Regions from separate parts of the Candidatus Clostridium eludens genome, predicted to be linked through region 2. Evidence: riboswitches for the same ligand, from Rfam matches in the RefSeq annotation. Region 2 holds a riboswitch; each other region holds the start of a gene.

Region 1 (7,678 bases), on a different contig from region 2:
GGTGGACATGAGAATCAGGATACGCTGAATGAACTTATAAGCACTTACGGAGATATTCCTAATTTTACAGTAAGTAAAACACAGGCATTCCAACTAAATGCCCTATTTAAACGAGTAAAGACAGATTTTGTAATAATTCGACATCAAGGACTTGCACCTGAAGCGGCAAAACTTGGTATCCCATCTTTAGCCATGGGTGATGAGCATTTTCCTGTTGGTTATGATGGAATAATTCGGACAGGTGAGGTTCTATTAGATATTCTTGCAAGAAAGAAGTTTAATGAGGTTCTTTCTAGACACGTTAAAAGTCCATATAATGAATGGTGGCTTAGCCAAAATGATCCATTTTTGCTTGCAAAGCATCCTGAAGTGCTTGATGAAAGAGTAAAACTTGAAGTGTTTGATGAAATAGCAAAAACTGTGTAAGTAAGTTGCACTGACACTTTGGTTATGGACGGGCAGGACTAAGTAATTTAGGATACACTGTGTAAGCAGGTGATCCTCTAACTATTAGCTCTAATAAAGTAATCAAAAAATAAAAAACTGCGAAAACGTAGTAAAAAAAATTTCTTAAGAATATATGAGGAGGATTAGAGTGGCTGAGACTAAGATAAATAAAAAAAGTAGTACAATAGTACATCCCCATTATGCTTGTGCAGTGGGTGGTGCATATACTGCAGTAGCAATTAAGAATGGTGTTCCAATTGCGAATTGTGGTCCGGGATGTATGTACAAACAATATTTTTTTATGGGATTTGAAAATGGTTTTCAAGGTTCTACCAGTACTGGTGGAGGTAATGTTGCCAGTGTAAATGTAGGTGAGAATGATATAGTATTTGGAGGTGAAAAAAAACTTGATGATTTAATAAAATCAGTTTTAGCAATTTACAAGGGTGAATTATTTGTGGTAGCTACAGGTTGCACTGGAGAACTTATAGGAGATGATGTTGGAGCAATTGTAAAGAAATACCGTGAGGCAGGTTACCCTATAGTGTATGCAGATACAGCTGGCTTCAAAGGTTCAAACCTTATAGGTCATGAAATTGTTGTGGAAGCAATCATAGACCAATTCGTTGGAGATTATAAAGGTGAAAAGAAAAAAGGATTAATTAATTTGTGGTTTGAGACACCTTTTTTTAATACAAATTGGCGTGGAGACTATCTGGAGATTGTAAGGATTTTAAAGAACGTAGGTTTTGAAGTAAATGTACTTTTTGGACCACAAAGTGGTGGAGCGAAGGAATGGAAGGAAATTCCTAAAGCACAATTTAATCTTGTAATATCACCGTGGGTAGGAGTGAATATTGCGAAACATTTAGAAAAAAAATATAATCAGCCTTATTTGCATATTCCTGTAATACCTATTGGTGAGGAAGCTACTACTGCTTTTATAAGACAATTAGTTGAATATGCAGGAATCGATGCTGAAAAATCAGAAGCGTTCATTGCAGAAGAAGCAGAATTGTATTATTATTTTTTAGATTCTTTTTCACACTTTTTTGCAGAGTATTGGTACGGCTTGCCTTCTCGATTTTCTGTTGTAGGAGACAGTGCGTATACACTTGCCTATACAAAATTTCTATCAGATCAGGTTGGACTTATACCTGTAAAGCAAATCATTACGGATAATCCGCCAGAGCAATTTAGAGAGAAAATAAGTAAGGAATTTAGGAATCTATCAGAAGGTGTATCTGTGGAAGTAGAATATATTGAAGATGGTTATCTTGCAGAAAAATCACTTTCAGAAGCCGATTTTGGTTCAGGAGTTCCATTGATATTAGGTTCATCATGGGAATCTGATGTAGCACGAGAAAAAAATGCATTACTAATAGAAATAGATCCGCCTTCTTCTGAGACAGTAGTACTGAACAGATGTCATATAGGATATAGAGGTGCCCTGCAGTTGATAGAGAGAATTTATACGTCAACTGTAGGTGGAAAATAAAAAATAATAATTATAAAAAATTAACTATTGACAAAACATCTAAAAAATTGTATAGTATCATCAATAAGTAAAGAAACTTAAAGTTGATTAAAATTTAATATAGAATTTCTTATCAAGAGAGGCGGAGGGACTGGCCCTATGATGCCCGGCAACCTGAATATTATTTATTCAATGGTGCTAATTCCTGCGGGGTAACCTGAAAGATGAGATATTAAGAAAGATTTAAACTTCTTACATTTCATCTGTGAGAAGTTTTTTACTTATATAATATTAATTTCGATACTTTAGTTGACCAGACACACTGGAGACTAAATAAACTGAATTTTATTCGGTTTATTTAGTCTTTTTTTATATTTAAGTTATCTAGAAAGGAGATAAATAAAATATGAGTGTAGATTTTGCAAGAAGTATAGAGGAGAGGACATTAACGCATCCATGTTACAACTGTATTTCTCACAAGTATGCAAGAATGCATATTCCTGTAGCACCAAAGTGTAATGTTAGTTGTAATTTTTGTAATAGAAAATACGATTGTGTGAATGAAACTAGGCCGGGAGTAACCAGTGAAGTTTTAACACCTAAAAAGGCCAGAGATAAATTTAATATAGTAAAAAACAAAGTGAAAAATTTGACTGTGGTAGGTATAGCAGGTCCGGGAGATCCGCTGGCAAATTTTGAAGAAACTAAAAAGTCTATAGAATTAATAAAAAAGGAATCGCCGGATATCACGTTTTGTCTTTCTACTAATGGATTGATGCTGCCTTTTTATGCAGATGAAATAATAAGACTGGGAGTCACTCATGTGACTATAACTATAAATGCAGTTGATCCTAAAATAAGTGCAAAGATATACAAATTTGTTAATTATTTAGGCAATGTACTTGAAGGGGAAGAGGCAGGAAATATATTATTGAATAATCAATTGTCAGGTCTTAGGTATATTACTCAAAAGGGTGTAATATGCAAGGTAAATATTGTAATGATAAAGGGAATCAATAGTAATCACATTCCTGAAATAGTGAAAAAGGTTAAGGAATGTGGAGCATATATGACAAATATTATGCCTCTTATACCGGTTAAAGACAGTGTATTTGAAAATATGCCTACAGTGAGTGATCTGGAGCTAAATGATATGAGAAAAAAATGCCAGCTAGATTTAAAGCAGATGTATCACTGCAAACAATGTAGAGCAGATGCAATAGGAACTTTAGATAAGGATATATCCGGTGAATTTAGAGGTGACAATGAAGAAGGTTTTAAAGGAGAAAATGTAATTGATCTTAAAAATAAAGGAAAACTTTACAAGGAAAGTAATTATAGATTTGCAGTTGCAACTAAGTCTGGCGTAAATGTAGATGCACATTTTGGACATGTGTCACAATTCTATATATACGATGTAGTAAATGGAAAGATTGAATTTAAGGAAAAAAGAATTATAAATAAATATTGCAATGGCATAGAGGAATGTGACGGACATGACAATAAAATATCAAATATTTTAAGAACTATAGAGGATTGCAATGCAGTACTTGTATTAAGAATAGGTTTTGAGCCTTTAAGCAAATTACGTGAAAAGGGAATAAAGGTATTTCAAATGTATTTTAATATAGAACAGGGCATAAAAAAAGCTATAGAATTACTTGAAAAAGATTCGTAAAAAACATTAAAAGTATTCCAAATGCAGAAGAAAGAGCCAAAGTGAATAAATTTGATAAATATACTAAAGATTCATCACCAAATTTTGTAGTTGAAGATTAGAGGGGGGGAGTTAAGTGAGTAAAGTAGTTGAAGAATTAAAGCCTGATGATTATAAAATTATAGTTAAAGATGTACAGAAATTTTATAATATAAAATCTGAAGGTAACCAAAAAGTGGATGAATTTTTAGCTCTGGATAGTTTGAATTTAAAAATAAAACAAGGAGAATTTATAACTATTGTAGGGCCTAGTGGATGTGGAAAATCAACTTTTTTAGATGTTCTAGCTGGATTATCTAAACCTACATCAGGCGAAATATATATAGATGATAAATTGATTACAGGACCAGATCTGGATAGAGGTATTATCTTTCAGGGATATGCACTGTTTCCTTGGAGAACTGTAGAACAAAATATTGAATTTGGCCTTGAAATAAAAGGTGTACCAAAGGATAAAAGAAGAGAAATAAGTAATAAATTTATTAAGCTTGTAGGATTAAGCAATTTTGAAAAAAGATATCCACATGAGTTATCGGGAGGTATGAAACAGAGGGTAGCAATTGCAAGAGCTTTAGCCTATGATCCTGATGTTTTACTTATGGATGAGCCTTTTGCTGCAGTAGATGCCCAAACTAGGGAACTGCTTCAGGAAGAATTGTTAAATATATGGGAAGAAACTAATAAAACTATTGTATTTATAACTCATAGTATTGAAGAAGCAGTATTTTTAGCGGATAGAGTAGTGGTAATGGCTTCTAATCCAGGCAGGATTAAAGAGATTATTGAAATAAACCTTCCAAGGCCCAGAAGCACCGTTAATGTAAGGATGTCTCAAGAATTTAATTCTAATAGAAATCGAATATGGGAATTACTTCATGATAATGATAAAAAATATGTGATTTAGAAATTATAATTTTGGCAACAATTGTATTTTATTAGTTAAATCAAGGGAGGATATAACATATGAAGAAATTCAATCTTAATACTTCTGTAGTAGACACCCGTGAGCAGCGGCTGGGGACTATTATTGGCTGGAAAACTGGAAAAGCTTCAGAGCTTTCTAAAGACTCTGCCTTTACTTGTGCAGGCTGTAAAGGAAATGGAGGAAAGAGGCTTTGTGAGGCTACAGGGCCTTTTACACAAGGTTCTACTTGCAGTGAGCAAATGGTAGAATGTCAGGCAGGAAATGTAAGAGATGCAGTTTTAATTCAGCATGCACCCATAGGCTGTGGAGCTGGTCAGGTAATCTATAATTCTATATATAGAAATGGACTTGCTATTAGAAATTTGCCTATAGAAAATATAAAAATAATTAACACCAATATGAAAGAAACAGATATGGTATTTGGGGCACTTGACAAATTGGAACGGTCTATAAGAGATGCTTGGGATAGACATCATCCCAGGGCAATATTTATTGGAACATCCTGTGCATCAGGAATAATCGGAGAGGATGTAGATAGTGTAGCCACCAAAATGCAGGAAGAACTTAATATTCCGGTTATTCCTATGTATTGTGAAGGATTTAGATCGAAGCACTGGAGCACGGGGTTTGACGCTACCCAGCATGGAATTTTAAGGCAGCTAGTTAGAAAAAATCCTAAGAAACAAGAGAATTTAGTAAATATAATTAACCTTTGGGGCAGTGATGTATTCACGCCTATGCTGGCAGAGTTAGGACTTGAAGTTAACTATGTTATAGATTTAGCTAAAGTGGAAGATTTAGAAAGGCTTTCAGAAGCTGCAGCTACTGTTACCTTCTGTAACACTTTAGGTTCTTATATGGCGGCTGCTTTAGAAGAGCATTTTGGAGTACCTGAAGTTAAGGCACCTCAACCTTATGGAATCGCAGGAACGGATGCATGGTTAAGAGAGTTAGCAAGAGTTACACATAGAGAAAAAGAAGCGGAAATATATATAGAAAAAGAACATAAAAGAATAGCACCTAAAATAGAAGAACTTAAAAAATTATTAAAAGGTAAAAAGGGTTATGCGGCTACAGGTTCAGCTTATTCTCATGGGCTTATTGCAGTGCTTAAAGAACTTGGAATTCAGGTAGATGGATCTTTAGTATTTCACCATGACCCGATATATGACAATAATGATTCTAGCAAGGATACTCTTAAATTCCTAGTGGATAACTATGAGGATGTTGCTAATTTTAGTGTAAGTAACAGGCAGCAGTTTCAGTTTTATGGGTTGCTTAAAAATGTAAACCCAGATTTTATTCTTATCAGGCATAATGGACTAGCCCCTCTGGCCTCCCGAATGGGAATTCCTGCAGCTCCACTGGGAGATGAACACCATGCCATAGGCTACAGCGGAATTTTAAATTTAGGTGAAACCATTTTGGAAATACTTCAGCATAAAAGATTTCATCAGGATTTATCAGAGCATACTAAGCTGCCTTATACAAAATGGTGGCTTGAGCAGAAAGATCCGTATATATTAGAAAAAAATAGTTTTGTGCAAATTTAATGGAATAGTTATTAGGGGATGATAATTTATGAAAGTTAACTTAAACACTTCTGTGGTAAAGACCCGTGAACAACGCCTTGGCACTATAATTGGATGGAAAACCGGAAGAACTTCAGAGCTTTCTAAAGATTCGGCATATACCTGTGGAGGATGTAAAGGTAATGGAGGAAAGAGGCTTTGTGAAGCCATAGGTCCTTTTACCCAGGGGTCAAGCTGTAGTGAAAGAATGGTGGAGTGTCAGGCAGGAGAGGTGAGAGATGCAATTTTAATTCAACATTCTCCCATAGGTTGTGGAACCAGCCAGGTAGCTTGTAATTCTATATATCGTAATGGCCTTGCAAATAGAAAATTACCTGTAGAAAATATGAAAGTAATTAATACTAATATAAAGGAAACAGATATGGTATTTGGAGCACTTGAAAAATTAGAACGATCTATAAGGGATGCTTGGGAGAGGCATCATCCTAAAGCAATTTTTGTTGCAACCTCTTGTGTTACTGGTATTATTGGAGAGGATATAGATAGTGTGGCAAGTAAATTGCATGAAGAGTTTCAAATTCCTATTGTTCCTATGTATTGTGAAGGCTTTAGGTCAAAGCACTGGAGTACAGGATTTGATGCTACCCAGCATGGAATCTTAAAATATATAGTTCGTAAAAGCTCTAAAAAACAAGAAGATCTGGTAAATGTAATTAATCTTTGGGGCAGCGATGTATTTACTCCAATGTTAGCTGAATTGGATCTTAGGGTTAACTATGTAGTGGATATGGCAAAGGTAGAGGATCTAGAACAGCTTTCAGAAGCTGCTGCTACGGTTTCATTTTGTCATACATTATCTTCTTACCTGGCAGCTGGATTGGAAGAGCAATTTGGGGTTCCAGAAGTTAAAGCCCCTCAACCTTATGGAATTGCTGGAACAGATGCATGGATAAGAGAATTAGCGAGAGTTACCCATAGGGAGGAAAAAGCAGAAGCATATATAGAAAAAGAACATAAAAGAATAGCACCCAGGATAAAAGAACTTAAAAAATTACTGAGTGGTAAAAAAGGTTATGCAGCTACAGGCTCAGCTTATTCCCATGGCCTTATTGCAGTGCTTGGGGAGCTTGGTATTCAGGTGGATGGTTCCTTAGTATTTCATCATGATCCTGTATATGATAATAATGATCCTACTAAAGATTCCCTGAAGTTTTTGGTAGACAACTATGGTGATGTTCCTAATTTTAGTGTAAGTAATAGACAGCAGTATCAATTCTATGGACTGCTTAAAAATGTTAATCCTGATTTTATTATTATAAGACATGCAGGACTTGCCTCTTTAGCTTCCCGTATGGGTATACCGGCAGTTCCACTTGGAGATGAACATCATGCGGTAGGTTACCAGGGAATTTTAAATTTAGGAGAAACTGTTTTAGATATACTTGCACATAAAAAATTCCATGAGGATCTATCTTCTCATGTTAAATTACCTTATACAAAATGGTGGCTTGATCAGAGGGATCCTTATATATTAGAAAAGCAACATTATGTTATATATTAGAAAAATAGCAGTGACTTTA
Region 2 (7,678 bases):
GTTCGGGTCCTTCCCATAAGTTTTGTATTGTCATTTTTACTAGGACCCTCTACTAATATTTCTTCTATTCTTCCTTCATAAACTTTATTCTTTTTTGCAGCAGATTCATTTATTACATCTACAAGCCTGTTAAATCTTTCATGCTTTACATCATCAGAAATTTGATCTTCTATTTTATAGGCAGGAGTACCTTCCCTTTTGGAATATATAAATGTAAATGCGGAATCAAACTCTACTTCTTTTGCCAAGTTTAGTGTCCCTTGAAAATCTTCCTCTGTCTCCCCAGGAAAACCTACAATTATATCCGTAGTTATAGACACTCCTGGAATTTTATCTCTTATTCTACTTACAAGATTTAAATACTGTTCCTTGGAATAATTTCTGTTCATTTTCTTAAGTATGCTGGTAGAACCTGATTGTACCGGCAGATGTATATGTTCACATATTTTATCACACTCTGAAATCACATCTATTACGTCTTCAGTTAAATCTTTAGGATGAGAAGTCATGAATCTGATTCTTTCAATTCCATCTATATTATTAATTCTTTTTAAAAGTTCACTGAATTTTAGATTTGGATTTAAGTTCTTTCCATAAGAATTTACGTTTTGACCTAACAGGGTAATTTCTTTATATCCTTTGGAAACCAACCCTTTTATCTCATTTTCAATATCTTCGGGGTTTCTGCTTCTCTCACGTCCCCTTACATAAGGTACTATGCAGTAAGCACAAAAATTATTGCAGCCATACATTATAGTTACAAAAGCTTTTACATTGCTTTCTCTGTCTATTGGAACTCCTTCTACAATTCCATCCTCTTTATCCTGTATTTCTATTACAGATGTATTTTGCTGCTTTACTGTATTCAAATATTCGGGGAACTTATAAGCATTATGAGTTCCAAATATTATATCTACAAATGGAAATCTTTTAATTATTTTTTCTGCCATATCTTTTTGCTGCATCATACAGCCGCATAGAGCTATTATAAGTTCTGATTTTTGCAGCTTTAATTTTTTTAAAGCACCTAAATTTCCATATACTTTAAGCTCTGCATTTTCCCTTACACAACAGGTATTAAATATAATTAAATCTGCAGAAAATTTGTCTTCTGCTTTTTTATATCCCATTTTTTTTAACATTCCAGATAATTTCTCTGAATCCTCTTCATTCATCTGACACCCATGGGTCTGTATAAAAAAAGCTTTTTCATTTTGGATATTATCTGTATGACTCTTTTGTCCATTCATTCTTTCATTCTCCACTTTATAATTTTAGTTATCTAAAAGTAAATACCAGACTAAATACTCATTTAGTGGCATTTATTTTTAGATGCCATAATACCCTACAATTATATCGTTAATATTTACATATGTAAATATATTATAATTTTAGCTACAATCCCACTTCCTTTTTTAGTTTTTCTCTATTGCCGCTGCAGCGAATTAACTTAAGCATATAAGCTTGCCTTTCTATAGTTTCAAATTTATGAAATATATTAATTTTATCTGTATAAATATTAATATATTCTATAATACTATCTATTAGGTTTTCTTTTGCAATCTCCAGGCTATCACCTTCACCATATACATTAACTTCATTTAAAATTATATTATAAAATCCTTCTCCTGAGTGTATAACTGGCTTAAATCTAAAAAACCCCATTAAAAAATTTATATATGAGGTTTTTATATGATTTACTTCCTCATTTTTCTTTTCATTTTCACCTATGTCTTTTTCTAATATATTATTCAGTTTACTACTGTAGATTTTTGCATCTTTAATATTAAATTTTTCTTCAAGTAAAGCTTTCATATTCTTCCACCTTTTATAATAAAATATTTTTAAATAAATAACAAGTCAACCAAATTTCATATTTTTATTCATTATAATTTATGCAACTACTACAGTCAATGTAAACTATTACGTCTCCAAACGAAGTAATTTTCAGGTTCAGGCGGTGGGATAAACAGCAAGGCTATATTTTTACTATTTTTTATAAATATAGCCTCTAATTTTTCTATTTATACGTCTCTAATATATTTCCATATATATCCTCGATTAATCTAAGTCCTCCGTTATATCCTAAATATCCACAATTTAATACAAGCCTGTGCATAACAGGAAGAGTTATATTTATTCCAAAAGCATTTAATTCTTTAACTATATCTCTATCCCATGAACTTCCTAAAATTAATGGAATATGAGTACCATGGTTATATTTTCTAAGTCTATGGTGTATCCTGCCGTCATCTTCTTCGAAAAACACTTCAAATTTTCTGGTAGAAGATATTTTATTAAATTGATCTTTTATATTGTTTTGATATTTTTCTGGTGTATTGTCCGTTATATACTGTTCACCTGGAAGAATGCCTAGCTCGTTTAGCAGGAATTGACTTATACCAAGTGCATAAAAAGAATCTGTTATATTAAAAAATCTGCCAGGTATACTATATCTAAACTCAAGAAAAAAATCAGTGGATCTTTCCAAATAATAATAGAAATTATCTTCTTGCTTTTTAATAAAATTTTCTACCTTTACAGAATCCAACTTAGCAAAGCTGGCTACTGACCTTAAAAATTTGCTTGTTTCTCTGGCACCTATAGGTGGTGTGGGATAATGCAAATACGGCGTACCATATTTTTTTCTTAATAATTCTGCAGTTTCAATGCCAACCCAGGGAGAAACTACAAGATTGAATTCAGCATCTGGTATTGTACTCCATTCTTTTACCCCGCCTGAATCTGGTCCAAATAATATATTTACTTCAAGTCCTATGCTTTCTAAAAGATACTTTATTTGATTCAAATTTCCTGCCCAGAAACTATCTTGATAAGGAACTGATGCCCACACATTCACAAGTCCACTTTTAATCTTCGGAGTCTTTTCTCCTATAAATTGATCAATTATAGCTTTGATTACCATTTCATGTCCAATAAAATTTGTGCCTTTAAATCCACCTGTTTCAGCATAGACTATGGGAACTCCTTGATCTTTATAATCCTTTGCTACCTGCCCTACGTCATCTCCAACTATATCTGACGTACAGCCAGTGAGTATTACAAATAATTCCCCTTTTAATACTTTAAGGGTACCATCAATAACTTCTCTCAGCCTACTTTCTCCACCAAATACAATTTCTCTTTCCGTGGAATTAGTACATGGAATACTTCCTCCTCCAGAATATCCTGTTCCCTGATATCCAGAATCAGTACTAAGTCCTCTAAAAAGTTTCACACCACACCCAGGACCAGAATGAAGTATAGGTATTCCTCCTTTTATTGCAATTACAGATTGTTGGGCTCCAAGAGTACAATAATGTCTAGGCCCTTCTATCAATTTAACCATAGTTATTTCCCCCCCAAAAAAGCGTCAGGTTTTTGATTAAGCCACCAATCTGTGTACACAAGCTTAGAATGGGCAGCAATATTTTTAACGAATTCTGGAGTTTCAAGTACATCCAAAATTTTATTACCATAATTAATCAGTCCCTGATAACCTAGTGCAAATTGTTCATCACCCATTAAAAATGTTGGTATTCCCAGTTTAGCACCCCATATAGACATACCTCCATGCCGTGCTACAAATATATCTGGTTTTAGCCTATTAAGAGAATTCACCAACTCATATGCCTGTTTATTACATATATTAAAGTGTTTTATATCACCATAAGTTTTAACCGCATGATCTAAACTTTTTCCACTTTCAAGTTTATTATCATAACAAGGATCGTGATGGAATATGGATGAGCCTATAACCTCCATTTTAAGATCTCTTAAAAGAGAAATTAGACTGTGTCCATGGGCTGCACCAGCTGTAATATAGGCTCTTTTTCCACTTAATTTTTCCCTTAACCTTTCAAGTTCCGGATATATCCTATCTTTTTCTGATTTAATTAAATCCTCTACCTCTTTCTCTCTTTTTGTTATTCTTCCAAGTTCTCTAAACCATTTATCTGCTCCTTCTATTCCATAAGCAGGCGGTGCCTTAACTTCTGGTACCCCGTATTCCTGTTCAAGTGATGCGGCTAGATAAGTCCCAAGTGTAGGACAAATCTGTACAGTAGCTGCTGCTTCAGATATTTTCTCCAATTGTGCAATTGTAGAAAATGGAACTATATAATTGGGTTTTAAGCCTATTTTCCCGAACAATTCAGTAAAAATATCACTTCCCCAAAAATTAATTACATTTACCACATCTTCTCTCTTTCTAACCGGTGGTTTTACTATTTTTCTCACTATTCCATGGTATGCAGCATCAAAACCTGTCGTCCAAATTTTAGATTTGAAACCTTCACAAGAAATATACACAACAGGAATTTTAAATTGTTCCTGAGCTTCCTCAGCTACTCTATCTACATCATCACCTATAATGCCGGAGGCACAGGAAGTTGTTATAAAAATTGCATTAGGCTTAAATCTGTCATACGCTTCTTTTATGGCAGCCTTTAATTTTTCTCCTCCTCCATATATAGTGTCATTTTCAGTTAAATTGGTACTTAATATCCTAGCGTTTCTAAGGGGAATATTTCTTTCTATCTGGCCCACCCTATTTGTAAAATTAAAATCCGAAAAATCAGCAGAACACCCCACTGGAGCATGGTTTATAACAACTGCATCTTGTATCATAACTAATTGACACAATGCATTACCTGAACTACAGCCTAGACATTGACTGAAAAAATGTTTTCTGTCACAAAGTCTGCCTTCTTTTGCCATACTACAAAGTTCAGATGCATCCCCATAAAATCCTGTAATGGAGCCAAGTCTTGACTCTCTAATTTCAACCTCTGGTGACTGTAATTTTATATTAATACTCAACATTATTACCTCCTATAGAATTTTAACAAAAAAGACTATGCACAGCCTCAACAAGTGAGGCATGGTACATAGTCTCCAGTCTATCTGGTCAACTAAATATTATTTAAAAACGAAAACTTCCTACAGAGAAACCATAAGAAGTTTGATTACTTTTTACCTTCTCATCTTTCAGGATTTATCCTGCTGGAATTAGCACCATGAAACAAATTCAGGTTGCTGGGCATCATAGGGCCAGTCCCTTAACCACTCTTGATAAGAATATTATTTTATTAAAGACTAAATTAACACTTATTATATTATACATATATTGTTTTGTCAACAATATGCAAATGATTCAAAGGCAATAATATCTTTTTAATATCTAATTTAAATGTCTCTACCTAAAACTGCATATGTTATATTGTTATAATGTAGAATGTATACTCAAATTGTAGCTATAATACTCAAATTGTAGCTATAATATGTTCTTATTTTTTAAGTGTTTTATAACTTTAACAATAGAATGTTTTATTGTGCCATATAATAAAAACATAACTAAAAAAATCACTAGCAAAGAACAAAATATAGTTGGTAGATAGCTTTTCATTACAAATACCTACTTTCTAAATTAATAATAACCCATTTTATATGATATCATATTAACTTAAATTTAAATTATCACTCATCCTTAATCTGCAGCTGTCTTTAATATTTAAAATATTAGCCATTGACAAAAACTTAAATTGGGTATTATAATTACATTAATTTAGTAAAATCTTATCAAGAGAGGTGGAGGGGACTGGCCCTATGATACCCGGCAACCCAAATTTATTTTATTTAACGGTGCCAATTCCAGCAGGTGAATCCTGAAAGATAAGAAAAATAATTTTTAAATTTTCAAGTTGTTTTTCTTATAAAACAACTTTTTTATATTTATAAAAATAATGAATAGATTAGCTGACCAGTAAACTGGAGGTTGGATCCTATTTAGGATGCAACCTCTTATTTTTATACAAATAATTATTTAAGGAGGTCTTATGATGTCAAATGAAGGTTTAAAATTCGACACAATAAAAATAAGAGGAGGTTATAATTCTGAAGAACACAATCATTCCGTGTCAGTACCTATATATGAGACAGCAGCTTTCGACTTGGGTGGAACCGATAGAGCACAAAAATTACTGTCATTTACCGAATTAGGATTCATATATAGTAGATTGAGTAATCCCACTATATAGATATATTAGAAAAGCGCTTAGCTGCTTTAGATGGTGCTGCGGCAGCTATTGCATTAAGTTCAGGAATGGCCGCCATAACCTATACACTCCTCAATGTAGCAGAAGATGGTGGTAGAATACTTACCACCCCTTATTTATATGGAGGAACATTAGATGGACTAAAAAAAATATATCCAAAGCTAGGTATTAAAATAGACAAATTTCATGACATAAATAATGCTGAAGCACTTTCAAAACAGATAAAGCCAGATACAAAAGCCATATTTGTAGAAAGTATCAGCAACCCTAATGCCATTGTAGCTGATATAGAAACTATTGCAAAAGTAGCTCATGATCATAATATACCACTGATTGTTGACAACACACTGGCTACTCCATATCTTCTAAATCCAATAAAATACGGTGCCGATATTGTTATATACTCAGCTACTAAAGCACTTAATGGACATGGAAATGTAATTGCAGGTTTAATCCTTGAAAGTGGAAAATTTAATTGGGGCAATGGAAAATTCCCTCAATTTTTGGAACCTTATTATACTTTAAGAGGTACCGGCAATACTCCAAGAAATTTTATCGAGGTATTTCCTGAATTTCCGTTTATTTCAAGGATAAGACTAAATTATTTAAATTATTTTGGTGCAGCCTTAAGCCCCTTTGATGCATATCTTGTACTTTTAGGACTTGAGACCTTATCTGAAAGGATAGAAAAACAGTTATCAAACACTAAAAAAATAATAGCCTATCTCCAAGAAAATGACAATGTGGAGTGGATAAAATATCCTTCTTTAGTCACCAGCACTTATAAAAAACTCTCAGAAAAATATTTACCGAAAGGTGCCGGATCGGTCTTTTCATTTGGTATTAGAGGTACAGATAGTCAAATAGATGAATTCTTAGACTCAATAAAACTTTTCAGCTACCATACTAATATAGGTGATGCCAGATCTTTAATTATAAATTCACCTAAGACTACACATGGCGAGCTTACACCTAAAGAAAAAGAAATTTCAGACATACCTTATAATACAATAAGACTTTCTATAGGTCTTGAAGATCCAGAAGATCTAATCAATGATTTAGATCAGGCATTTGAAAAAACTTTTATAAAAAAATTTCCAAAAGCATTATAGATATAAGAATGTAAAGGAGTCATTATGAAAAAATTCAAAAAGATATCAATAGTTATATTTATGCTTATAACAGTATTCACCTTTTCTTCATGTGGGGAAAAAAGCAATTCTTCTTCTACGGGAACGGAAAAATATAAATACGGTAAGCTGGAAATCCAGGCTCTTGGAGGTGGAGTGTGCGGTGCTCCAGCTTACATAGCCAAAGAAAAAGGATTTTTTGCTAAGGAAGGATTTGATGTAACTCTTGTAAGTGGAACTTTTGAAGAACAAAAAACTGGACTTGCAAGTGGAAAATTTACTGTTACCAATGGTGACTTTCAATTTTTCCCTTCGGTTCAACAGGGTCTTGATATTAAAGTTATAGGCGGACTGCATAAAGGTTGTATTAAATTAGTTGTACCTCCTAATTCACCAATAAAAACTGCAAAAGATTTAAAGGGAAAGAAAATAGGTGTAGATGAAATAGGTGGAACACCTATGGCTATCACTAGCGTTGTACTGGCTAATGCA
Region 3 (7,678 bases), on a different contig from region 2:
CTATGGCAGTAAATTCAATAATGGATATAATTGAAATTGTAACTCCCTTTACAAGAGAAGGAAGGGCCTCTGGTATTAAAATCCTTAATATAATCTGAAATGGTTTTGCGCCTACAGATAAGGCTGCTTCAATTTTCCCCCATTCTACTTGCTCCAATGATGTTTCAATAATTCTAGCTAAAAGAGGTGATATTCCTATAGATATAGGTACAATGGCTGCTTTCATGCCCAATGTAGTCCCTACAACTAATCTAGCTAATGGCAGTAGAACCACAATTAATATTACAGAGGGAAGGGATCTTACTGCATTTACTATAGTAGCCAATATCTTATTTAACTTTTCATGTTCTAAAATATGTCCTTTTTTAGTAACAACCAGAATAATTCCAAGCGGCAGTCCTATAAGTAAGGCTATACCACCAGCTATAATTACCATTTCTATGGTTTCCCATAATCCCTTCATAATCAAAGATTTAAAATCGTCAGTCATATTACCCCACCTCCAGTACATGCAGAATTCATACTGAGATTTCCCATTATTTTAACAAACTTTTTAGCAGTATTACTTTTAGGATTTAAAAATACTGAATTTGTACTTCCTGTTTCCACAATACTACCTTCTTCGATTACAGCCATATTATTACATATATATTTAATAACATCTAGCTCATGAGTTATAAGTAGGATAGTTAAATTAAGTTTCTTATTTATATCTTTTAAAAGTTCCAATATAGAATAAGTAGTTTGCGGATCCAATGCCGAAGTAGCTTCATCACTTAACAAAACATCTGGCTCATTGGCCAGAGCTCTTGCTATACCCACCCTTTGCTTTTGACCTCCACTTAATTGGGCAGGATAGGACTCTATTTTATCACTTAACTCTACCAAATCTAATATCTCATGTACTCTATCTTTTATTTTTCCTTTAGGATAGCCAGCTATCTTTAGAGGGAAAGCTACATTTTTATATACAGTCATTGAATGAAACAAGTTAAAATCTTGAAATATCATTCCAATTTTCTTTCTGGCTTCCCTAAGTTCATCTTTACCCATAGCTGTAATATCCTTATCTCCAATAAATACAGTACCAGAGGTAGGTTCTTCAAGTCTGTTCAAGCAGCGTATCATAGTAGACTTTCCAGCTCCGCTGAATCCTATAATACCAAAAATATCTCCTTTCTCAATTTTAAGATTTATATTTTTTAAAACTTCAACTTTACCATTAGGTGTATTAAATGTCTTATTTAAATCTCTTATGCTTATCATAATACCTACCTTTTTTACCCCCTTTCTTTAATACTTACTTAAATATACCAAAACAAAAAAGACTAGATCTTATATTTATAAGTTAAGATTTAGTCTCCAGTTTTTCTGGTCAACTTTTAAAGTTCAGTTAAATTATAAAAAACCCAAGGTAAATCCTTGAGTTTAAATTCCAATGATTTACTCATCTTCCAGCTACAAGCTGCAGGAATTAGCACCACTGCATTATAAAATGCTGGTTGCCGGGCTTCATAGGGCCTTTCCCTCCACCTCTCTTAATAAGTTCATTTAAATATTTAATATTGTATTAAATATTATATCAATAATACTTAATCATGTCAATATTTTTTATCGTATAAATCCAGAAATTTACATTTACAAAGTTCAATCTTCATTGTTAAATCTTAATTCTCAATTAGAAATAACCTATACCTACTACTAAACCATTTAGCGACTTAAAAATTCTATTGTTATAAAAAATTAAATAAATTCCATTCTCACCCGGGCAAAAAAAACTAAATTTATGAAATTTCAAAATTGACTTTACAAATGCATTTTTTTTTGATACATTATGTATGTGTAAGCGTTTTACAAATATAACTTATAAGGGGGACTATTATGAATTCAAATGAAACTCAACACATCAAAATTGCCAACTGCGATCCATCTGCATTAGGATTATTTGGACTTGCTGTGGTAACATTAATAGCTTCTGCAGAGAAGCTTGGCATCACCGAAGGGACTTCTCTTATAATTCCCTGGGCCATATTTTTAGGCGGTTTTGCCCAACTATTTGCTTGTATCAACGATTCTAAAAGACAAAACACTTTTGGAGCGACAGCATTTGGAGCTTTTGCATTATTCTGGTTCTCAGTAGGCATGACATGGATGATGGGCGCAGGTGTATTCGGAAAGGGTATTACAGTTGGAATGGATCATAAGCAGTTAGGATTTGCATTTATAGCATACTTGATATTTACTGTATTTATGACCATAGGAGCAGCTGAGACCAACAAGGTACTATTCTTAGTTTTCTTTCTTATAAACTTTTTGTTTATAGGATTAGCACTCACTTATTTTGGCATTTCACCAAAGTTTTCTATTAAACTAGCAGGAATAGCTGAATTATTAGCATCACTTATAGCTTTTTATGGTTCCGCTGCTGCTGTATTAAACCCTCACTTTGGAAGGGAATTTTTACCTACAGGAAAACCTTTTGGCATATTTAAAAAATAGGATTATAATTAAGTTTACATGAGGATGTATTTATTAAATACATCCTTATATTTATAAGATATTAGATATGTTTTTCTATTTGCTCTGTTTCCAAATCAAGTCCATCTAGGACCATATCCTCTTTAAGTTCTATCAATAGACACTTTTTACCCCATTTATTAACTACCTGCTTTACACTACTTAAATCTCTAGGGCTTATAGTTATATTAGTACTCTCATTTTCTATTTTTATAGATTTACTTTTAAAATCTGGTACTACATTTCTCACTTTAAATTCATAATCTCCTCCACATACTTCCTCAAAAGCACTTCTGACTATTTGAGTGTCCTCTACACCACTCTCTTCTAAAACCCTAGTTACTTCATTTATATCCAAAGTAGGTTCTTCTTCCTCTTCTTCAATTTTTTCATTTATTATCTCATATATATCCTGCATAATATGGGGTTTTATTTTACCTCCCAGTGCTGTACATAAAATCGCATTAAAACTCTCCTTTTCCTCTAGAGCTGTAGGCTTAATAGTACATTCCAATACTTTTTCTACAAAAGTATTGTTTATATTCTTTGATTTTGAAGAATAATATACTATTTTATTTACATCTACATACTGAGATGTAAAACTAGGAAACATGAAACCTTCTACGGGAGAATTTAAATTTATAATCATATCTACTGTAGAATTAGGTTTGAACCTCATTTCCGTATAGTCAAATTTTAATACTTTTTTAGGTATTTCAACTTTATTTATGCTGCATAATATAACCTCTATAGCTTGTACACAATCATCTAAGGATTCTTTTTTTGTCTTATTGGAACTATAGTATTCTGCCCTTGTAAAACTTATAACTATATCCGTATCATAAGTATAATTTTTAGAAATTTTATCTACTATTTTATCAGCAAATTCAGCTATACCATCCCCTCTACTTAAGGCTTCATATAATATATACTGGGTATCTTCCCCTGATTTTTTTTCACTTACATTTTTAAAATTTAATTCAAATATTTTGGAGTCTAAAGCTCCTGTAAGTATCTTTTTAAAATTATCTAGATAAAGTTCTCTTTTTTCCACTTCCATCATTTCAAAATATTCCAGCTCTCTGGTTATTATTTCTCCATTATCTTTTTTTAAATATATACTATAAATCTCCTTAATTGTAAGCATATAGCTTCCCAATTTAAATTCTTTCCTTATGTTTGATAAATCTTTTTTATTCATATCTATCTCCCCACTCTATTTAAATGAAACTACTTTTTCCCAATTTACATATTTATTTAAAATTTCAACACACTTTTTTAAATACTCTACTTCAACTTCTTTAAATCTATCTATTTCGGGACTATCCATATCCAGTACTCCGTATATCTTATTTTCTTTAACTATGGGAATTACAAGTTCTGAATTTGAGGCACAGTCGCAGGCTATGTGACCTTCAAATTTATGTACATCACCTACATTCAAGATCCTTTTCTCTTTTACTGAAGTGCCGCAAACCCCTCTTCCAATCTTAATTCTACTGCAAGCTGGCATTCCCTGAAAGGGTCCCACCACCAATTCATTATCTTTAATCAAGTAAAACCCACACCAATTCAATTTATCTACTAATGCTTTTATAAGAGCCACCGAATTACATAAATTAGAAATATCATCTAACTCATCTTTTACAAGAGATTCCAGCATAGTAAGCATATTATCATACTTTTCTTTTTCATTCATTTTATTAAAAATATTTATGTCAAACATATTTACCGTTACACAAAATCTACTAAAATCTAATGTTTAGAGATTTTTCCTTATTCAACACAGCCTGTTTTGTTATAAAAACTACTCCAGTTTGACATGTTGCTCCAAAGGCTTAAATTCCTGCGTAACGAACAGTACATATCAGCATTATTTTGTTAGTGATATTATGCTGATTTTTTATACCTTGAAAGATTTATTGACGCATTTTTATCCCTATCAATCTTATGGTTACATGATTGACAGATAAAAACCCTGTCTTTAAGTTTTAAATCTTTCTTAATTTCACCACAACATGAACAAGTCTTTGATGAAGGATAAAACCTATCTGCTTTTACAAACTCAATGCTATTAAATTCACATTTGTACTTTAAAATGTTTATGAATTTATGAAAACATTGTTCTTGTATTGCTTTGGATAAGTGACGATTTTTCATCATACCTTTAACATTTAAATCTTCTACAACTATCCTTGATGGTTTGATTTTCACTATCTCGGTAGTTACTTGATGTATATGATTTAAACGAATATTTGAAAGCCTTCTTTGAATAAGTTTTATTTCTTTCTCCAATTTCTTAATGTTGTTTGTTTTAGCAAATTTATAACGGTTTTCACCTTCCTTTCCTATTTGAATTTTACTCTTTTCATACTTTCTTGAAACTTGTCTCTGCTTTCTTTTAAGTTTCTTTTTTAGCCTTTTAACTTCTTTAGACTTATTAATATTTTTAAATGGTTTATCTATATTTGAAGCTATTGCTAAATCTTTTAATCCCAAATCCACACCTATTGATATATCTGTTTTTTCTGTTATTGGCCCTATTTCTTCTATGCCGACTGATATATACCAATACTTATTATCATTAGTTATTCTTGGACTAGTATATTTAACACCTGTAGGTATTCTACCTTTTTCGGCAACTTCAACCCAGCCAACTTTCTCTATTAAGACCTTATCTTCTTTAACCTTTAATTTATCTGTATCATTATAAAATGATATTTTTGATTTTTTTCTACTTTTAAGTCTTGGAAAATCTTCAAAGTCACTAAATGTTAATGGTTTACCATTTTTTATTGCTGATACTCTATACCTATATCCATGTTTCTTACTTTCATTATGAAATCTATCTATTGCCATACATACATCTTTAACAGCCTGTTTTGCAATATTATTTGACACATGGTAAAGCCAACTAAATTCTTCTGTCTGTTTTAATTTTGTAAGTTCTTTTCTCAAAACACCATTAGATATTTTATTTAATTTACCAGTTCTCTCAAAATGTTGAATTTGTTTATTTAATGCCCAATTAAATATATATCTGGCCGTCCCTGCTGACTTCCACATCTGTTTTTCCTGCTCTGCTGTTGGCAGTAATCGTACTTTAATCGCCTTTATCATCTTCCAACAACTCCTTAATCATCTTCTTTGTTTTAGATGTAGAATAAAAGTTCCTTTTTTTGTGCCAGGCTCTTAGTGTTTGGAGTGTTTTACCTATTAGTTCTGCAAATTCACCTATTGAATAATATTTCAAGTTAATCACTCCTTGAAATAAGAAAAACATGAAATTTAGTATTATTCAATATATTTTTATAGATTTGTATAGATTTATTTCAACTGTTATATACCTCCCTTTTTACCAAATGTCAACTAAATTCATTATTATATTTTAACACAATACTTACTTAATTATAATATTATACCTTTTATGCTTTAATTAAAATTTTTTAAATTATAATCCAGGCAGTAAACAAATATTTTATACGCATCTTATACATATATTTACATAATGTAATAATACTTGCTATAATAAAATTAATATAGTACAAGTATAAAATTTTTGGTACAATAAATATACAACGTAATAAATATTTAAGACACTTTAATCTTCAATATTTATCTAGATTTGATACTTCAGGATATAATAGTTGTACTGAGTATCAAAATTAATACAGTGCTAAGGAGAATACTAACTATGATATTTTGTTCTAAATGTGGAACTGAAGTTTCCAATGAAGCTGTATTTTGTCACAGTTGTGGATCTAAGCTGGAAAAAGACCTAGAAAAAGAAAATAACTTAAATGGCAGCACTATTAAAGTTCACAAAATTAGACAAGCTTTAAAACAAACAATAAAAAAAGATCAAATGAAAGCTTTATCCCCAGATAAATGTGCAAATAACCTAAAAGTTACTTGTTATAATAAAGAAAGTAAAACTGAAAATCATGCTAAACTTCCTTTTTACAAAAATCTGAATACAATTATTCCTCTTTTATCTATAATATTTGTGATATTTATAACCTCTGGTTACTACTTTTATGAAATAGCCCTTTCAAAAAACATAGAAAAGAAAAGGATAAGTGCTGAAAGTATGGCACTTCAAGGTAATATATCAAAAGCCTATGAAGAAATAAGTAAAGCTTTAAATTTACGACCTAATAATCAAACTTTAAAAGCTGATAAAGAATTTTTACAAGATGGACAAACAGTAAATTCACATATAAATGTTGTAGACAACTATATTAAAAAGAAAAATTACATACAGGCTTTCAATGAATTGGATGAAGCCAGCAATCTAATATATAATAAGCAAGGAGCTTTTTACTCTATGCTAAATAAAAACATAGAAGGCAAAAGAATGGCTGTAAATGTAATACAGATAAAAAGTGAAATGAATAACAAAAGTAGTATAGATGATTTATCTGAACTACTTACTAAAATATCCACTTACAATATAGAAGAAGCTAAGGAAACCGCAAAAGAATTGAGAAACAGAATAAGCAGTGTAGCCTATGATACTGCAAATGAATACCTAAAAAACAATAATTTTACTTCTGCTCTGGAGATCATAAATAAGGGAATTACCTACAATCCAAATGATGAGAAGCTAATTAACTTCAAACAGACCATATTAGCTGAAAAGGATTCCTTCGAGAAAGCTGAAAAAGATAGAATTCAACAGGCAATGACTTCAGCAGCTTTAGAAGATAAAAATAATAAAACCAATGCAGTGGAGGTAACCTCCACATCTACAAATATAAACAAATATGGGGATTTTGTTATTAAGGGAACTATTAAAAACATAGCTACCAGACCTATAAGTTCAATACAAATATACTACGATATATTTGATTCAAATAATAAAAAACTTGGCAGTGGTTCTACTTATGTATATCCTAATTATTTAGATATTGCTGCTACAGGAGAATTTAAAAATACAGAATATGAAATATTAAATGGTCATCATATTAAAATCACAAATATAACCTGGTTTTTACAGTAGGAGGTTAACATGAAAAAAACTAGAAACTTTGTAATCTCCCTTATTATAACAGCTACTGTTATATGTTGTGGAATACTATTATGTTTTCTCATACACAAAAATATAAGCCTTGAAACATCTAAAAACCCGTCTAAATTAGGGAATATAGAAGATGTGACT
Region 4 (7,678 bases), on a different contig from region 2:
TCTGCCTTAAAAGGCCATTTAATACTAATTTGCACTAATGAATACTTTTACATACTACTAAATAGTTATTACATTTATGTGTCAATATTGTTAACAATTTATAACTAGTACTATAACCATACTACCAAAATTTAAAACTATATGAATAATAAATAGAAATTATAGAAGAATAAATATATATAATAACTAGTAAGTTTCTTTTGTTTAATTTATTGACATCAATAAAAAAAAGATGTTTAATTATATTACTGACTAGTCAGTAATATAATTGTATAAATTACACATAATTATGAAACAGCATAGTTACAGGAGTGTTGAAATATGAAAAGAAATATTATGAAAATATTTAAAAGAGATATGAGAGGTATTATTAAAAACCCAATAGCACTTTTAATTATTACAGGATCATGTATTATTCCTTCTCTATATGCATGGATAAATATAAAAGCTGTGTGGGATCCTTATGCAGCCATTAGAACCAGCACTATTCCTATAGCAATAGTTAATAATGATAATGGGACAAGTTTTAGAGGTGAAGAGTTAAATGCAGGAAATAATATTGTAGACAATTTAAAAGCCAATAAAAAACTTGGGTGGAAATTTGTTAATTCTAAAAATGCCAATATAGGCATTTTAGATGGAACCTATTATGCAATGATAGAAATTCCAAAAGATTTTTCCTCAGATCTTGTAAGTATACTTTCAGATAATCCTAAAAAACCAGAGATTATTTATAAAGTGTATACAAAAAATAGTCCACTAGCATCTAAAATTACTGACTCTGCCAAAAACACCTTGATAGATTCAATAAAGTCTAATTTTATCTATTCTGTTAATAAAACCCTTTTTTCTTTTTTAAATACAGTTGGAAAAGATGCAGATAAGAACAAGGAAGATATTATTAATTTAAAAGATGGCATAATAACCTTAAATGACAATATAGATCTTATAACATATGTGCTTGAAAATATAAAAAATAATTCAAATAACTTAACTTCAATACTAACTGAAATGAAAACTGATATTCCCTTAATGAATTCAGGAATAGATATTCTATCACAAAATGATGAAAACAATAAAAATTTTATAGGCTCAATTCAGCCTTCACTGAATAATTCTTTTGACAATATTGCAGTTAACTTGGAAAACGCAAGAGGTGATATTTATAGAACTCAAGGCTTAATAAGCAATTTGAATTCCTTAATCTCAAAGGCAAATTCCTCAAGTGTAGATTCTACTGTAGATAAAATTGGATATGAGTTAGATATACTAATTAATGAAATTAATCCAATTATAAATTTTCTGGATAAAATTAATGATTTTAGCAATAACACTGAAGTATCAAATTTATTGAAATCCTTAAGAAATACACAAAATTCCTTAAAAGGTGAAAAAAACAACATAAATAACTTACAGCAGGAGCTTAATAGTACAAATGAAATTAATAAAAATATATTAAATTCCATGACAAATAATATAGCCAATATAAACTTGCAATTAATAGATGCACAAAATGAATATAATAAAAACACAAGGAGTATTTTAAATTCAATAGCTGGTAATCTAGCCAATTATACAAACAATACTTCTGCAATATTAAAATCTGTTCAAGATTTCAATAAGCAGGGAGGTAACTCCATGGATACTTTACTGCATGGAAGTGAATTAGTTACTATATATTCCGGAAAATTAGATAATAAATTTCTCCAATTCAAAGATATTATAAATAGATTAAGCAATCAGCTAAAACTGGTTACAAACAATGATATAATACAAATAATTACTATATTACAAAACAACCCGGAATTGATGGGAGACTTTATATCCAGTCCTTTTAATGTAAATGAAGAAAATATATACACAGTTTCTAATTTTGGTTCATCCATGGCTCCTACCTATACAGCACTTGCCATATGGGTTGGTTCTATTTTACTTGTAACATTATTAAAAACAGATGTGGCCCCTTTTAATGGAGATGAAAATTTAACTTTAAAAGAAAAATACTTAGGCAAATTACTGACTTTCTTAACCCTAGCTCTAATACAAGGATTTATAGTTTCATTAGGCGATAAAATTTTATTACATGTTCAAATGATAAATGTTTTTCTTATGATTATGGTTTCACTTGCCTCAGCCCTTACGTTTACAGTAATAACCTATACTTTAGTATCTATATTAGGGAATTTGGGCAGGGCTATTTCTATTATTCTTCTTATAATACAGATAGCAGGAAGTGGTGCAACTTATCCAATACAGCTTCAATCATTAATTTTTAGAATATTACAGCCTTTATTTCCGTTTACTTATTCAGTCAGTGGTTTCAGAGAAGCTATTGCAGGGCCCCTTATAGAAACTGTAGTTTTAGATTTTATAGCATTATTTTTGATATCAATATTTTTTATATTAATTGGCTTATTCCTTAAAGAACCATTACACAATAAGATCCATAAATTTCAAGTTAAATTCAAAGATTCAGGTATAGGAGAATAGCTCACGGGAGGTCACATATGAAAAATGTATTTAAAATATTAAAAAGAGATTTAATAAATATAATAAAAATCCCAGCAGTACTTATAATAATTTTAGGATTTTGTTTTTTACCCTCCCTCTATGCATGGATTAATATTAAAGCTTCCTGGAATCCTTATAGCCAGACTAATACCCGTAGGCTTCCCATTGCCATAATTAATGAAGATAATGGAAGCAAATTTAATGAAAAAAATATAAATATCGGAAATGAAATTGTTAAAGAATTGAAAAAAAATAAAACTATCGATTGGATTTTTATAGATGAATGGCAGGGAAATTACGGATTAAATACAGGAGAATACTATGCATTAATTGAAATACCTGAGGATTTTTCCAGTAAAATGTTAAGTCTTACAACATCAAGTCCTGAAAAACCTAGCATTATATACAGATCTAATGAGAAATTAAATGCCGTAGCTACCAAAATTACAGATTCAGCAAAAACTAATTTAATAAGCCAAGTAAAAAGCAACTTCATAAAAACAGCAAGTGAGCAGGTTTTTAAACAATTAAACTCTATGGGAAAAAAATTAGAAAGTGACAAGCCACAAATTGTACAATTAAAAGATACTATTCCTGAAACTATTTCCAGTATAAATGACATAAAAAAGTATATAGCAGAAATAAATTCTAATTCAGAAAACCTACAGCAATATCTAAATGCTCAAAAAGCTGATTTTCCTAAACTATTAGAACAAATTAACGGCCTTCAAAGTATTGTAGCACAAAGCAAATTGTTAGTTTTATCCACCAAACAAACATTGAATTCAACACAGAACAATCTGAACAACGATATAAATGAAATTCAATCACTAAATAACCAGATACAGGATCTCCTAATAAATTTAAATAATATAAATGTCAGTACCGATTTAAGTACTACTATAATAGACCAATTACTAAATTTAGACAATTCTTTAGTAAAAGAAATAAATACCACCCTAGAAATTCTTGAGTCTATTAATGATTTTATACCTAATAATGGAACAAGTGAGCTTATAGATTCACTTACTGGACTAAAAGGCTCAATACAAACTGAAAAAACATATTTAAACCAATTAAAAACATTAATTAGCAGTAATTCATCTAAAGACAGTATCAATTCAGTTATAAATGAACTTTCTACCTTAAACAATGAAATATCCATGAATGCAGTTTCTGTATCTAATGCTTTTTATTCCGATACCTACCAGGCAATGGATATTGTAGCTGACAACTTAACAAACAACTTAAATAATATAGATTCAATATTAGAATCAACAAAAATTCTTGTGCCACAATTAAATACACTGGCTAATTCAGGTATATTAAGCAGTAAAGCATCCTCTGACCAGGCAAATGCTTTAAGCAAAAAGTTGGAAGATGTTCAAAATAAGCTGAATGAATTAAGCAGTAAAATGCAAAATTTAAACGAACAAAATTTAAATGAAATAATAGAATTTATGGGGAAAAATCCAGATGAATTATCCGATTTGCTTTCATCACCAGTAAATGTAAAAAATATTGAAGTTTATAATTCAGGATTATTCGGTTATGCAGTAACACCTTTTTATACTACACTGGCAATCTGGGTAGGCATATTATTATTATCCTCCATATTAACACTAGACTGCAAAGATTTCGAAAATGAAAAAAAATTGGATTTAAAACACAAATACTTTGGAAAATTAAGTTTGTTTTTAATATTATCTTTCATACAAACTACTATTATTACCCTGGGAGATGTATATATATTAAAAGTTTACCCTCAAAATATGCCTCTTATGATGTTGGTGTCACTAGGCTGTAGTATTACATTTACAATTATAATATTCACACTGGCGTCAATACTTGGTAATATTGGCAAAGCTATTGCTGTAATAATTATGGTTTTTCAAATTGCAGGAGCCGGGGGACTTTATCCTATACAGACCCTTCCAAAAATATTTGGTACATTGGCACCATTTTGGCCTTTTACCTACGCTATAGATGGCTTCAGAGAAGCTATATGGGGCCCCTTACAGAAAAATGTATTTAAAGATTTTATAGCACTGGCTGTTTTTTCATGTGCATTTCTGTTTTTATCACTTTTAAAAAGACCTTTGCATAATTTAATAAAAAATTCAGAGCACAAATTTAGAGAATCAGGACTTTAAAGACCTATATAAAAATAGATTTGGCAAATTAATTATTGACAAAAAGGAAATTTTAGTATATCATATGGTGTAAAATCAAATTAAATCTTATCAAGAGCGGTGGAGGGACTGGCCCTATGAAACCCGACAACCAACATTTTATTAAAATGTATGGTGTTAATTCCAGCAGATTATTTCTGAGAGATAAGGAAAATAGTTTCAAATTGGTTTATCGTTAAAGTTATTTTTCTTATAGAAAAATAACTTTTATTTATTTTAACCCCATAATTAAAATTTGAATATTAGAATAATAAGATTTGATTGCCACTAAAACTATTATAATTTAAGGAGGGATTTTATGCCCATAAATATACCTAACAATCTTCCAGCCTCTACAGCGTTAAAAGCTGAAAATATATTTGTTATGAATGAAACTCACGCAACAAGACAAGATATACGACCACTTAATATAGTTATATTGAATTTAATGCCCCTTAAAACTGTTACTGAAATACAGCTTTTAAGACTACTTAGTAATTCACCGCTACAAGTTGATATAACTTTAATGTATTCAAAATCTCATAGTTCAAAAAACACTGCTGAAGAATATCTTATTAAATACTATGAAACTTTCGAAGAAATAAAAAACAGAAGATTTGACGGTATGATAATAACAGGTGCACCTGTAGAGAAACTTGAATTTGAAGATGTTGATTATTGGGAAGAATTAACTGAAATTATGGATTGGAGTACTACAAATGTTTATTCAACTTTATATATATGCTGGGGCTCTCAAGCAGGACTTTACCATCACTTTAAAATTCCAAAATATATTCTCAATAAAAAATTATCTGGTGTTTTCTCTCATACTGTTAACAGGGCTAATACTAAACTTTTTAGAGGTTTCGATGATGTATTTTCTGCACCACATTCTAGGTATACCTTTGTAAAAAGGGAGGACATCGAAAAAGTTCATGAACTAGAAATACTTTCTGAGTCAAAAGAAGCCGGTGTCTATATAGTGTCAACAAAAGGTGGCCGCCAAATCTTTGTTACGGGACATCCTGAATATGATACTTTAACATTAAAATCTGAATACGAAAGAGATATTGGACAAAATTTACCTATAGATATACCCCAAAATTATTTTCCCGACAATGACATAAGTAAACAACCAGTGGCAAATTGGAAAAGTCATTCCAACCTGTTGTTTTTAAACTGGCTTAACTACTACGTATATCAGGAAACACCTTATGATTTAAACAAACTTTAGCAGTATTTACAATAAAGTAAAAATAAAAAAGGCATTCATGCCTTTTTAATATTTACTTCAGATATAAAATTCTATAACCCACACTTTTCTAATGCTTGCTTTAAATCCCAAATAATGTCACCAGCACTTTCTAATCCTATGCTAAATCTAATATATCCTCCTCTAAATTCCTCTGGATAAAAATTAATCCGTTCATCGTTTGGACCGGTGTAAACAATTAAGCTTTCATCATGACCCAGAGAAACAGCTTGAATGATTAGCTTGAGAGAATTAATGAATTTATTATGGGTTTCAACGTCTGCTTTAAGTCCAAAAGAAATAATTCCTGAATACATCTTCATCTGTTTTTTAGCAATTTCATGCTGTGGATGGCTCTCTAGTCCAGGATATGCTACAAACTTTATTGATGGATTTGATTCTAAATACCTGGCAACCTCAAGTGCAGTTTCACTATGCTGTTTCATACGCAGAGGAAGTGTTACAACTCCACGCATAATCAACCATGCATTAAACGGACTTATAGCCCCCCCAAGATTAACCATTGCCTCGCGCTTTATTCTGTCCACAAGCTCCTTTTTTCCAATTACTGCACCTCCCATAGCATCTCCATGTCCATTTATATATTTTGTTAAACTATGTATAACAAGATCAGCTCCAAGCTGTAGAGGATTCTGTAAAAATGGAGATGCAAAAGTGCTGTCAACGCTTAATAAAGCTCCAATAGATTTTGCAATCTTAGCTATTTCCTCAATATCACTTACTTTAGTAGTAGGATTTCCTGGAGTCTCAATATGAATAAGCTTTGTATTTGGTCGTATTGCTTTTTTTATCTCTTCTAAATTAGAAGTATCTACAAGGCTTGCTTCTATTCCATATTTATCTGGTAAATATTCATTTAATAACCTATAAACTGCTATATAAGATACATTAGAACAAATCACATGCGCTTCCTTATTTAGAAAGGTAAAGAATACACCCGCCAGTGCAGCAACACCACTTGCAAGTACTACACAATCTTCTCCCCCTTCAAGAGACGCTAACTTTTCCTGAAGATATACCTGGTTGGCAGACATATTCCTGGTATAAAGCAGCTGATTTGCATCACTCCAATTTATAGAAGATGCATCTTCTGGGAGTCTGTAACAATTTGCCATAGTTATAGGACGTCTAATGGCTCCTGTTTCCTTGTCAATTCCGTTCCCTACATGAACACATCTAGTTATAAAATCACTTTTTTCTTCATTAATCATTTTTATATCTTCCCTCCAATTTATTTTATCATTGCATAATACTGCTTGAGGCAGTATTATGCAACTTAATAGTAGTTATTTTTAAAATCTCCACACATAATTAAAGACTGTTAACTAAGATTTTTTGACTTCGATAAATATTTTTTATTTCATCAACTTTATTAAGTCTTTCCCAAGGGGCATCTATATCATCTCTCCCAAAGTGTCCATATGCAGCAGTATTTTTATATATAGGTCTTTTTAAATCAAGATCCCTTATAATGGCCGCTGGCCTTAGATCAAATAGTTTATTTATAATTTCCACTATTTGGTCATCATTTACCACTTTACCTGTACCAAAAGTATCTACACTTATGGATACAGGTGCTGCCACACCTATAGCATAGGCTATTTCTATTTCAATTTTATCCGCTATACCAGCAGCTACTAAATTTTTTGCCACCCACCTTGCTGCATAAGCCCCTGATCTATCCACCTTAGTTGGATCTTTTCCTGAAAATGCCCCGCCGCCA

The links. A riboswitch is a leader RNA that binds a small molecule or an ion and turns the genes downstream of it on or off. The one in region 2 is predicted to bind S-adenosylmethionine.
Region 1: linked by a shared signal. The riboswitch ahead of nifB (nitrogenase cofactor biosynthesis protein NifB) and the one ahead of ACJDU8_RS12585 (O-acetylhomoserine aminocarboxypropyltransferase/cysteine synthase family protein) in region 2 are both predicted to bind S-adenosylmethionine.
Region 3: linked by a shared signal. The riboswitch ahead of ACJDU8_RS14230 (methionine ABC transporter ATP-binding protein) and the one ahead of ACJDU8_RS12585 (O-acetylhomoserine aminocarboxypropyltransferase/cysteine synthase family protein) in region 2 are both predicted to bind S-adenosylmethionine.
Region 4: linked by a shared signal. The riboswitch ahead of metA (homoserine O-acetyltransferase MetA) and the one ahead of ACJDU8_RS12585 (O-acetylhomoserine aminocarboxypropyltransferase/cysteine synthase family protein) in region 2 are both predicted to bind S-adenosylmethionine.

The regions. Positions count from the first base shown of each region.
Region 1 covers NZ_JBJHZX010000021.1:54,164-61,841, forward strand. The annotation lists gene ACJDU8_RS14470 (nitrogenase component 1) at 1-426, shown strand, start outside; gene ACJDU8_RS14475 (nitrogenase component 1) at 596-1,945, shown strand; SAM riboswitch class I at 2,052-2,155, shown strand; gene nifB (nitrogenase cofactor biosynthesis protein NifB) at 2,331-3,602, shown strand; gene ACJDU8_RS14485 (ABC transporter ATP-binding protein) at 3,718-4,545, shown strand; gene ACJDU8_RS14490 (nitrogenase component 1) at 4,605-6,119, shown strand; gene ACJDU8_RS14495 (nitrogenase component 1) at 6,148-7,659, shown strand.
Region 2 covers NZ_JBJHZX010000017.1:70,489-78,166, forward strand. The annotation lists gene miaB (tRNA (N6-isopentenyl adenosine(37)-C2)-methylthiotransferase MiaB) at 1-1,250, opposite strand, end outside; gene ACJDU8_RS12570 (hypothetical protein) at 1,396-1,815, opposite strand; gene ACJDU8_RS12575 (nitrogenase component 1) at 2,021-3,349, opposite strand; gene ACJDU8_RS12580 (nitrogenase component 1) at 3,352-4,824, opposite strand; SAM riboswitch class I at 4,980-5,080, opposite strand; SAM riboswitch class I at 5,575-5,680, shown strand; partial or broken gene ACJDU8_RS12585 (O-acetylhomoserine aminocarboxypropyltransferase/cysteine synthase family protein) at 5,841-7,168, shown strand; gene ACJDU8_RS12590 (ABC transporter substrate-binding protein) at 7,193-7,678, shown strand, end outside.
Region 3 covers NZ_JBJHZX010000020.1:87,161-94,838, reverse strand. The annotation lists gene ACJDU8_RS14235 (methionine ABC transporter permease) at 1-490, opposite strand, end outside; gene ACJDU8_RS14230 (methionine ABC transporter ATP-binding protein) at 487-1,266, opposite strand; SAM riboswitch class I at 1,445-1,548, opposite strand; gene ACJDU8_RS14225 (acetate uptake transporter) at 1,882-2,499, shown strand; gene ACJDU8_RS14220 (DUF4317 family protein) at 2,561-3,718, opposite strand; gene ACJDU8_RS14215 (GAF domain-containing protein) at 3,734-4,243, opposite strand; gene ACJDU8_RS14210 (RNA-guided endonuclease InsQ/TnpB family protein) at 4,408-5,637, opposite strand; partial or broken gene ACJDU8_RS14205 (MerR family transcriptional regulator) at 5,693-5,770, opposite strand; gene ACJDU8_RS14200 (FxLYD domain-containing protein) at 6,212-7,519, shown strand; gene ACJDU8_RS14195 (S1C family serine protease) at 7,529-7,678, shown strand, end outside.
Region 4 covers NZ_JBJHZX010000030.1:29,708-37,385, reverse strand. The annotation lists gene ACJDU8_RS17985 (YhgE/Pip family protein) at 322-2,490, shown strand; gene ACJDU8_RS17980 (YhgE/Pip family protein) at 2,508-4,664, shown strand; SAM riboswitch class I at 4,749-4,854, shown strand; gene metA (homoserine O-acetyltransferase MetA) at 5,002-5,916, shown strand; gene ACJDU8_RS17970 (trans-sulfuration enzyme family protein) at 5,988-7,166, opposite strand; gene metK (methionine adenosyltransferase) at 7,267-7,678, opposite strand, start outside.